One region of the Cellvibrio sp. genome, then DNA from elsewhere that is predicted to be linked to it. Evidence: predicted binding sites of a transcription regulator. Region 1 holds the regulator's gene; the other holds the start of a gene.
The links. The regulator sigma-54, encoded in region 1, starts transcription at its own class of promoters, with help from an activator protein. The targets are predictions, from matches to a motif close to TGGCACANNNNTTGCNNT.
Positions count from the first base shown of each region.

Region 2: ACWA6V_RS11560 (motility associated factor glycosyltransferase family protein) is a predicted target of sigma-54. The motif match lies at 7,214-7,231, and genes of this name have one in related genera.

Region 1 is NZ_JBRFPI010000512.1:27-2,487, reverse strand. It holds partial or broken gene lptB (LPS export ABC transporter ATP-binding protein) at 1-421, shown strand, start outside; gene ACWA6V_RS20520 (RNA polymerase factor sigma-54) at 625-2,271, shown strand; partial or broken gene ACWA6V_RS20515 (HPF/RaiA family ribosome-associated protein) at 2,386-2,461, shown strand, end outside.
Region 2 is NZ_JBRFPI010000167.1:648-8,800, forward strand. It holds partial or broken gene fliD (flagellar filament capping protein FliD) at 1-831, shown strand, start outside; gene ACWA6V_RS11540 (acylneuraminate cytidylyltransferase family protein) at 971-1,669, shown strand; gene ACWA6V_RS11545 (N-acetylneuraminate synthase family protein) at 1,773-2,729, shown strand; gene neuC (UDP-N-acetylglucosamine 2-epimerase) at 2,733-3,857, shown strand; gene ACWA6V_RS11555 (polysaccharide pyruvyl transferase family protein) at 3,863-5,020, shown strand; gene ACWA6V_RS11560 (motility associated factor glycosyltransferase family protein) at 5,074-7,152, opposite strand; gene ACWA6V_RS11565 (zf-HC2 domain-containing protein) at 7,352-7,573, opposite strand; gene ACWA6V_RS11570 (RNA polymerase sigma factor) at 7,567-8,153, opposite strand, start outside.

The DNA.
Region 1 (2,461 bases):
CCTGGAAACGCGCAAAGATCTGGATCGAACCCAGCGCCAGGAAAAGCTCGAATCGTTGCTTAATGAATTCCATATCACCCACATTCGCGACAGCCTGGGGATGGCACTTTCAGGCGGTGAACGCCGCCGGGTAGAAATCGCCCGTGCGCTGGCCACCGACCCTAAATTTATCCTTCTCGATGAGCCCTTTGCCGGTGTTGACCCTATTTCAGTCAACGACATCAAAGAAATTGTGCGCCATCTTAAAGACCGTGGTATCGGCGTGCTGATAACCGACCACAACGTGCGGGAAACGCTCGATATCTGTGAGACCGCCTATATCGTTAGCGAAGGGCACATTATTGCCGAGGGCGATGCCGAAACCGTACTCAGCAACAGCAAGGTACGCGAAGTCTATTTAGGCGAGCATTTCCGGCTGTAAAGATGGCTAAACCCGTCACCTCCGGTGTTACCAACCGCCCGTCAGCAACACCTTAGGCAACACACAAACAACTTGACAAGTAACATTATTTGATCATTAGGCATAAAGCTTGCTTAAGCTTATTGCTTGCGCGCCAAACCCTGACTAAACTCCACCTATCTGATGTTTTCCATCCTGCGTTATAAGGGTTTGTCGTTCACATAATGAAGCAATCTCTCCAACTCAAACTCGGTCAGCAGCTGACCATGACTCCGCAATTGCAACAGGCCATCCGCCTCTTGCAATTATCGACGTTAGACCTGCAGCAAGAAATACAGGAAGCGCTTGAATCCAACCCCATGCTGGAAGTGGAAGAAAGCTTCGATAGTCCCAGCAGCACCAATGATTACGAAGGGAGCGAACTGGATAAAGCGGATTACACCCGCCAATTGGAGATAGCCGCTGAAGCTGGCACTGACCACGGCACCGACTTTACCGCGAGCGAAAATTTCTCCTCCAGCACAGCCGACAACTACAGCGAAACCAATAGCTATTCCGAAGGCGGTGAAAGCTTCGGTGAAGGTGAAAGTGAAAGTTTTGGCGATAGCGATGTATACGGCGAAGGTGATGGCTTTAGTGCTGACAGCGGCGACTGGAGCGATTCCATCCCCAGCGACCTCCCGGTCGATACCAGTTGGGATGATGTTTACCAATCGTCCTCCAGCAGCAGCTCCAGCAACTACGACAACGAAGACAATGATTTTGAAAGTCGCCGCGCCGCAACTGATTCGCTCTATGACCATTTGATGTGGCAGTTAAACCTGACGCCCATGTCGGATCGCGACCGCGTACTGGCGATGGCAATTATCGATGCGGTGGAACCGAGCGGCATGCTGTCCATCACCATCGAAGAAATTTTTGAAGGTATGCGCGGCGATTTTGAAGAACTGGAACTCGACGAAGTTGAAGCAGTGCAGCACCGCTTGCAACAATTCGACCCTTGCGGTGTATGCAGTCAAAATCTATCTGAATGCCTGTTAGTGCAACTACAGCAATTTGATCCGAAAACACCGTTTTTGGAATCGGCAAAATTAATTGCCAAGCAATATTTGCCAGTGCTCGGCAGCCGCGATTATCGCCAGCTGATGCGCCGCACCAAATTGAAAGAAGCTGAATTAAGCCAGGCAGTGGCATTAATCCAAAGTTTGAATCCCCGCCCGGGGGATATGATCGCCAACGGCGATACCGAATATGTCGTACCTGATGTATTCGTTGAAAAGCGTGATGGCCGCTGGATAGTGGAACTCAATCCGGATATTGCGCCGCGCCTGCGCATCAATTCCGACTACGCCTCCATGGTGAAACGCGCCGACTCCAGCACCGACAACACCTTCCTTAAAGATAATTTGCAGGAAGCGCGCTGGTTCTTGAAAAGTTTGCAGAGCCGCAATGAAACCCTGCTGAAAGTGGCGAGTTGTATTGTGGAAAAACAGCGCGGCTTTTTGGATTACGGCCCCGAGGCGATGAAACCCCTGGTGCTACACGATATCGCCGAAATTGTGGAGATGCACGAATCTACAATTTCACGTGTGACCACACAAAAATACATGCATACCCCGCAGGGTATTTTTGAACTGAAATATTTTTTCTCCAGCCATGTCAGCACCGACAGCGGCGGCGAATGTTCATCAACTGCGATTCGCGCAATCATCAAAAAATTGGTGAGCGCCGAGAACCCGAAAAAACCGCTCAGCGATAGCAAGATTACCGATCTGCTAGCCGAGCAGGGGATTCAAGTGGCGCGCCGCACCATCGCCAAATACCGTGAATCACTCAATATTCCACCGTCGAATGAACGCAAAACTATTTAGCTATTTAATTGTATTAGTTGTAGTACCAATAAAGTTCGGATCAAAAAAATTCATGGATGTAATGCGAGGTTGTGCCAGCCGCAACCGTTTTGTTTCTAGCGAGAGGAAGTATCTATGCAAATAAATATCAGCGGTCGCCATGTAGAAGTTACCGATTCCATGAGAGAGTATGTAACCAGCAAAGTAGAAC
Region 2 (8,153 bases), on a different contig from region 1:
GTTTCAGGTATTGAGGTGACTAAGTACTCCGCGAAAAGTCAACCTGGTACTTACGATGTTGTTATTACCCAACAGCCTAGTAAGGGTAAGCTGACCGCTGGTGCAATGGTTGCTACTTTTCCGTTGGACACCACGGGTAAAGATTACAGTTTTAAACTCAAGTTAAATGATATTGAAACGGCAACCATCACTCTTCCGGCTGGAAAGATCTACACATCCGGTGCAGAACTGGCTACTGAGCTACAAAGTCTTATCAATTTGGATACGAATCTCAAGGCCGTTAAATCTACTCTTGCAGTCAGTTTTGATGCAGGCGCGTTGGTATTTGCATCGGATGCTTATGGCTCCACCAGCAAGGTGGAGTTTTCTACTGTTGGTACCGATATGGCTGATTTGGGTATTAGCGTTGGCGCTGGTACCACGGGTACTAATGTAGGCGGAACGGTGAATGGTGAAGTGGCGTTCGGTTATGGCAATGTACTGCTGCCTGCGTTAAACACTAAAGCAGAAGGTCTGAGTATGACAGTTCAGCCAGGCACTACCTCCGGCAGTATTACCTTCTCCCGCGGGTTTGCCGGCACTATGACCACAATGATCAATGACTACCTTAAAACCTCCGGTTTGATTAAAGAACGTGAAGCAAATATCAACAAAGATATTAGTAATGTTAAGGATGATGAAGAAACACTGAATCGTCGCAGTGAAGCCTATCGTGCGCGATTGATGGCGCAGTTCCAGGCAATGGAATCTATCGTGCGCGGCCTAAATTCAACCGGTGACTTTTTGGACGGTATTTTGGATCGTCTCCCCTTTACATCTAAAAGTAGCTAATGGTTAACCCGTCCACAGTATTGTGGATGGGTTAGCGTTTCGTATTAATCAAATTAATCTTGATCAATTCCGTGACCTTTGGCAGATCCTTTGCTATATAACTAATTACTATTGCAAACGTCAAAAGTTGGACACTCCTATGCCAAACGTATTCGCGCTCGTTCCTGCACGCGGAGGATCAAAAGGCATTCCGCAAAAAAATATTGCGCCATTACTCGATCAACCGCTGTTGGCTTACACACTGCAGGCTGCTCAGGAAGCCGGAGTGATTGATACCACTTATGTTTCTTCAGATGATGACCAGATTTTATCGGTGGCTCATTACTATGGTGCAGAACGCCTCAAGCGCGACCCTCATCTCGCTCGCGACGAGTCTCCAACCGATCCTGTGATTGCCGAATTTATTCACCGAATAAAACCGGCAGGCAAAGATATTATTGTGTTATTGCAGCCCACATCCCCATTGCGTACGGCAGCCCATATTGGTGAAGCCTTGGCAGAGTTTCGTGATTTTCCCACCTGCCATAGTTTGATTAGTGTCTATGAAATCAGTAATAAATACATGAAAGCCTATGTGGGCGGCAGTGAGTTTTTGCACCCCTTAGCCGGAGAGCATACATCGTATACTCGTCGCCAGGATCTGCCATCGCTCTACATGCCCAATGGAGCAATTTATATTTTTAAAGTGGATGATTTTATGCGTGAAGAAAAAATTCCACGCACCCACATCATTCCGTATCTTATGTCGAATCTCGATAGTCTTGATATTGATACTCCAGCGGATTTGGTTATTGCAGAGCAGCGTTTGCGTGAGAGGGCAGTACAGAATGAAAAATAATGTTGTAAATATTGGTGGCCGTTTAGTGGGGCCAGATTATCCGCCATTAGTGATTGCCGAAATCGGCATCAATCACAATGGTTCTCTGGCTGTCGCCAAACAAATGGTAGATGCTGCCGTTGCTGCGGGTGCAGAAGTCATTAAGCACCAAACCCATATTGTTGAAGACGAGATGGCTGGCGAGGCAAAGCGCATAAAGCCTGGTAATGCGGATAAACCGATTTACAACATTATGGAAGAGTGTGCGCTTAATGAAGCAGATGAAATTGCACTGCAAGAATATGTTCAGTCAAAAGGCGCTATCTTCATTAGTACTCCATTTTCGCGTGCAGCTGTTGAACGCCTTGAGCGGATGAATGTTCAGGCTTATAAAATCGGTTCGGGTGAATGTAACAATTATCCGCTAATCAAGCACATTGCTAAAAAAGGCAAACCGATTATTCTCAGCACCGGTATGAACACCATAGAGAGTATTCGCAAAGCGGTGGCGATTTTTAGAGAATACAAAATTCCCTACGCGCTGATGCACTGTACCAATATTTATCCCACGCCACCGGAGCTGGTGCGTTTGGAGGCGGTGCGTGAACTGCAACAGGAATTTCCAGATGCCGTTGTTGGTTTGTCTGATCACACCTTAGGAAATTATGCATGTCTTGGTGCTGTTGCTTTAGGGGCAGATTTACTGGAGCGACACTTTACTGATTCCATGACGCGCGAAGGGCCCGACATTGTGTGCTCAATGGATCCTCAAGCAATGAGTGAACTAATACAAGGTTCTGCGTTGTTACACAAAATGCGCGGTGGTCGAAAAGGTATTGTTAAAGAAGAGCAGCCAACCATCAATTTTGCCTATGCCACGGTGGTTACCATCAAGCCCGTGAACAAAGGTGAGAAATTTACTGAAGATAATCTGTGGGTCAAGCGCCCGGGTACCGGAGAAATACTTGCTGAATTTTATGATGATGTCATCGGTAAAGTGGCAGTGGAAGATATAGAAGCGGATCAGTTGCTCGCATATCGTCAAGTTGAGGGTCTTGTGCCTGTCAAAGGAGTCATTTAACACGTGCGTAAAAACATTGTATTCCTTTCGGGCACCCGTGCAGATTTTGGTAAGATTCGTTCCTTGCTTGATATTCTTCAAAATTCCACAGAATTTGAGGCTCATATATTTGTTACCGGCATGCACATGCTCCGTAAATATGGTTATACCTGTCGGGAAATTGAGCGTCGCGGCTATAAAAATATTTATCAATACATCAATCAAAATTACAGCGATACCATGGACTCTGTATTGGCTAAGACGATTGCTGGTTTATCTGACTACGTTAAAGAAATCCAGCCGGATATGCTGGTTGTCCATGGCGATAGAGTGGAGGCATTAGCCGGCGCTATTGTTGGAAGCCTTAATAATATTTTGGTGGCGCATATTGAGGGTGGTGAGGTTTCAGGTACTATCGATGATCTAATCCGTCATTCAGTGAGCAAGTTGTCACACCTGCATTTTGTGACCAATGAGCGCGCCAAGCAGCGGCTAATACAATTAGGGGAAATCGATAAAAATATTTACCCTATAGGATCTCCTGATGTGGATTCTTTATTTTCTCCTGATTTACCTAGTCTAGATGAAGTAAAAAATTGGTACGGTATTCCTTTCGAAAACTATTCTATTCTTCTATATCATCCCGTTACTACGGAAGTGCACGATGTAGAACGGCAAATTCATGAGTTGGTCAATGCTGTTGTTGATTCGGAAAAAAACTATGTTGTCATTTATCCCAATAACGACAGCGGTAGTGAGCGAATCATCAATGAATATGGCCGTATTGAAAAGAATACATTAAGTTTTAAAGTATACCCCTCAATGCGTTTTGATTATTTTCTGACATTACTGAAAAACGCGGAGTTTATTATTGGTAACTCCAGCTCAGCATTAATGGAGGCTCCTTACTATGGGGTGCCTGCAATTAATATAGGTACACGCCAAGCCAATCGTGCCAATCTACCCAGTGTGATTAATTGTCTTTCTGAATTTGCTGCTATAAAAAATGCAATTGCTTCTGTTGAGGGCTTGCCCAGGGAGCCAATTCAACATTTTGGTGAAGGTGACAGCAGTAAAAAATTTTTTGCTATCTTGCAAAGTGAACAATTATGGGAAATCAATAAGCAAAAAACGTTTGTGGATATGTGAATTTAATGAAAGTACTTCATGTTGCGAGTTTTACAGGCAATATTGGCGACAACGCCAATCACTCGGGAATGCGCTCACGCCTCGAGTCAGTTTTAAATGTTAAGCCAATATATACCGAACTAGAGATCCGATATTGTTATCGTATTTATACGGGCGAGCATCGTTGGGCATTCGATGAGCACTTTGTTGCGCTGGCTAATCAGCATGATTTGGTGATTGTTGGTGGTGGTAACTTCTTTGAGCCTTGGTTGGATGAGTCTGCTACTGCAACCACCATCAATATTACTAATGAGCGCTTACAGTCCATCACTACACCGGTGGTATTTTTTGGTGTGGGTTTTGATATCCACAAAGGTTGCAAGCCAGAAAATCTTGCTAAATTTTCCGGTTTTCTTGAGCAGTGTATTCGTCAGCCTAATGTCCTTATTTCATTCCGCAATGATGGCTCGTTAAAAAATCTCAAACTCGCCTATCCAGATCGAAATGATTTATGGTCTGGTGTGGACATTGTTCCCGATGGTGGCTTTTTTTATAAGGGTAAATCTGAGTCTGCCTCTTATTTGCCGGAAGGGCGTTTTTGGGGGGTTAATATTGCCTCTGACATGGAGGCATTACGTTTTCCTGCAGGAGTTGATGGCGGTATTACCTGGAAAGAATTCTTAACGCAATATGCCCGTTTTTTAGAGTCTTCACTTGCCGCCAATCCTGATTTGCGAATTATTTTATTTCCACATATTTTTCGCGATGTATTGTCTATTGGTGAGTTTATGACCTATCTGGATGACCGTTTATGCCGTGATCGGATAGTCGTTGCCCCCTTCGCTTGTGGCTGGAGTGCATGTGATCATATCTTTTCATTGTACCAGCGATGTGAGTTGGTCATGGGGATGCGCTTTCATACCAATGTCTGTTCTATTGCGATGAATATTCCTGCCATACCGTTGATCAGTTATCCAAAACTTTGGGATCTTTATGAAGAAATAGAGCTGCTTGAAAGAGCGGTTTATGCTAACCGCGATAGTTTTGTGCAAGATCTTGCAAGAGTAATAGCAACTGTTATCGGGAATCCGAGTGATTTGGCGTCAAAAAACAGTGAAATTTCTGGCAAGTTTAATAAGTTGTCAGCAGAATTTTTTATCAAGGTTAAAAAATTGTTAGCATAATCTGGACTTACTTAAAGGAAGTAAGTCCAGTATGTTTTACTGTTTGTATTTTTTTAATGTTTTAGCTTCTGCGACAAATTGCGTGACCTTGCATCTTTTTTCAGTAGGCTGGATTTAATTTTTTGTTTTGCCTGAGCAATAAAACGCTGATAGTGTTCCACTCCTTTATTGAATATCTCAACACCTTCTTCCTGATTTTTTCCATTATACAAGCATTTGGCTAATACAAAGTCAAAAGAATGGATGCTGCCTTTCATGATGGAGTAGGCGTATTGTGTTTTGTTATTTAAGCCAACTTGTAACGCGCGTTTATGTTGTTTGGCCAGCATTTTAAATGCATCTGCACGGTTTTTGGCTCTGTAAGAAAATAACTTTTCCATCTCATCACAAAAATCAATTGCAGGTCTAAAATATTCTGCAATTTTTTCTATCGATTCAATTTTTCTTAATCCTTTGATGTTGAAATATTTATCGTAAAGGGCGTAACTAAATACTTTTTTGTCGATAGGTTCGCTTGGTTCAATTGTGATGTCGGTAATAGATATTGGTGTTGTTCCGCGAATATAAACACCATTGCTAGTATTGTAACAATTAATGTGTGGATACTGCCTGAGTAAGGTTTCAATGCTGATGCGAGAGTGGGCGTAAACCGGTGTTGATGTAACTTCACCGCCAAAGTTGCCAGGAAATTTTTTATTGCCTGCGGTTTCTGCTTTATACAGGTTGAGGCTTTCTTGATGCTCATCTTTAACGTCATAGTGTTTGCTCAAGGATGAGTGATGGGTTCCATCGCTGGCAAAACCAAGATCCAGACCAACCAGGTAAATATTTTTAAAGCCGAGTGCTGCTGCATAAGCAACGCCAGTATTTCCTACTGTGGGATTGCATAATGCAAAATTCACCACGAATTCATTGTCGCCAATGTATTGGCAAATAAAGTGTGTTCCTACATCATTACTTTTCATCCCCATGCCGGTGGTTTTAAACAGTGCGTAGGTGTCTGGGTGAACGGTGTTAAGCCCAAGGCAAATAATGTCTTCACGATATTCTGGCGTGGTAGACGTTTCAATCCACTCAACGACTGGGCGAGTGCGCTCCATTTCAATGTGAAAGTCGGGTTTTATTCCGGCCTTGCGCAGTGAGCCCAGGGCAGTGCCGCATGAAAAAATAATAACTTCGTGTTGGTGTGTGCGTAAAAATTCAACACAGTGATCGAGCGATGGGCCATTGGCAACAACGAATACGGGACGGTTAATTGTTTGATGATTGAGTTGCACGTGGTCGCGCAGGATATTTCTTTGTTCAGAATAATTTGCCACGGTGTGTGAAAGGCTCACTTGCTCATCATCAAAATATCCCATTGCTCCCAGCATTGTTGGAAGCTTTTCAAAAAATACAGTGGTCGATTCTCTCATCTCCGGGCTGCTCAAATGATCAAAAACATAGGGTTTTGCTGAGTTGAATAGGCCTATTTGATTCAAATATTGGCGAATAAGATGAAAGCTGTCGTTAGCTGTTTTGCCAAGTATCAAATTGAATGTGCTGTATTCACGATCAAAATAGTCATAAATGGCTCGCCAATCGACGGTGTGTAGCGATGCATAAAAATTGTCTTCGTGAGGTTCAATAATACACATATGCTGCACGTCAGTTTTTTCTAATATCATGGGTATGTGATAACCAATGCCAATGCCATGTACCAGCATAAATTGGGTTTTTGCTTCTAGAGGTAAAAAGCTTGTTTGTTTCTCCTCTTTGCTATTCATGAATTCGATTAGCGGATTCATGTTGTGGATATGTGCATCATTTTCAGGGTCTATGGCTTTCGTGGTTCGCGCTGTGACACGGTAAAAAGTAGGCATCTCCTGATATTTTTCTACATACTCTTTGCAGAACTCGTAGGGATCCTTGCTATAAACCGGGTGCGTATTTTCACCAATATTGTAGAGATTGATATAACCTTCACTGTTAAAAATCAATTGCAATTCTGTAGGTGTGTAATTGCGATATTTATTAAAAATATTTGGCTCAGCTTTTTCGAAAAAATCCATGTTCTTGCGGAATATTAAATCCAGCTCCAAATTTTTTTGCTGTAGTTCCGCCTGGCGAATGAGCTGCTGTAGTTGGTCCATTGTGGGTTTACCCCTTAAATTGTTCGTCAATGCATTGACAGTGTGAATGTAATAGGTTGATTCAGCAGGTTTTATGCCAGAAGTATAGATGTGATTTTCGTCTGTGCATGTGTTTCTAACGTGAGCCGGTTCGCAGGACAGGGCATGTCCGGGGGGCGCAAAGGCTGGCCGAGCTTTACGGTTAATTTGGCTGTGAAGCTTATTTGACCCGCTGCTGTACCTTTTTCCAGATTATATCCACATCTTCCACCGGTTTATCGGTGGCCATTTGTGCACTTACCTGACGGGTGATCTTAAGATGCCGAACAAAACGCCGGCAGTTGGCGCACATCAATAAATGTAAGCGTATTTGCCATTTAAGCGGGGTGCTATTGTCAAGATAATCGCTGGCGATGGTGGCGACTTGTTTGCAACTTAGCATGAACCAGTCTCCTGATAGCGGTCAATTACCTGCATGAGTGTGAGGCGGGCACGGTGCACAAGTACTCTTACATTGGCTGCACTCACGGAGAGGATGCTGCAAATATCCTCGAACGATTGTTGTTCAACGTCACGTAAAATAAATGCCGCTTTTTGTGCGGGTGGTAAGAGATTTAGCGTGCGGTTAATACAGTGTTGTAATTGTTGCTGTTCCAATAATGCATCGGGCGATTCAATATTCCATTTCGGTGTTGGCTGCTGCCAATGACCATCTGCTTTGAAATTGGCGCCATCAAGATAGCTTCCTGGCGTTTCTCCATCCAATTGGTCCAGTGATATTTGTCGTGATTCTTTGCGTAAACGCGCTTTTGCCTGATTGCTCACAATGGTAAGCAACCAGGTTTTTAGCGAGGAGCGCCGTTCAAAATTGGCGATATTTTTATACACTGAAACCCAGGCCTCTTGCACAACATCATCGGCAAAGATATCGCCGGCGATGGCGCGGGCAATATTCAACATGAGCGAATGGTGCAGTGCTATTACGTGGCGGAATGCGTGGTCGTCGCCGTGAATCAGTTTTG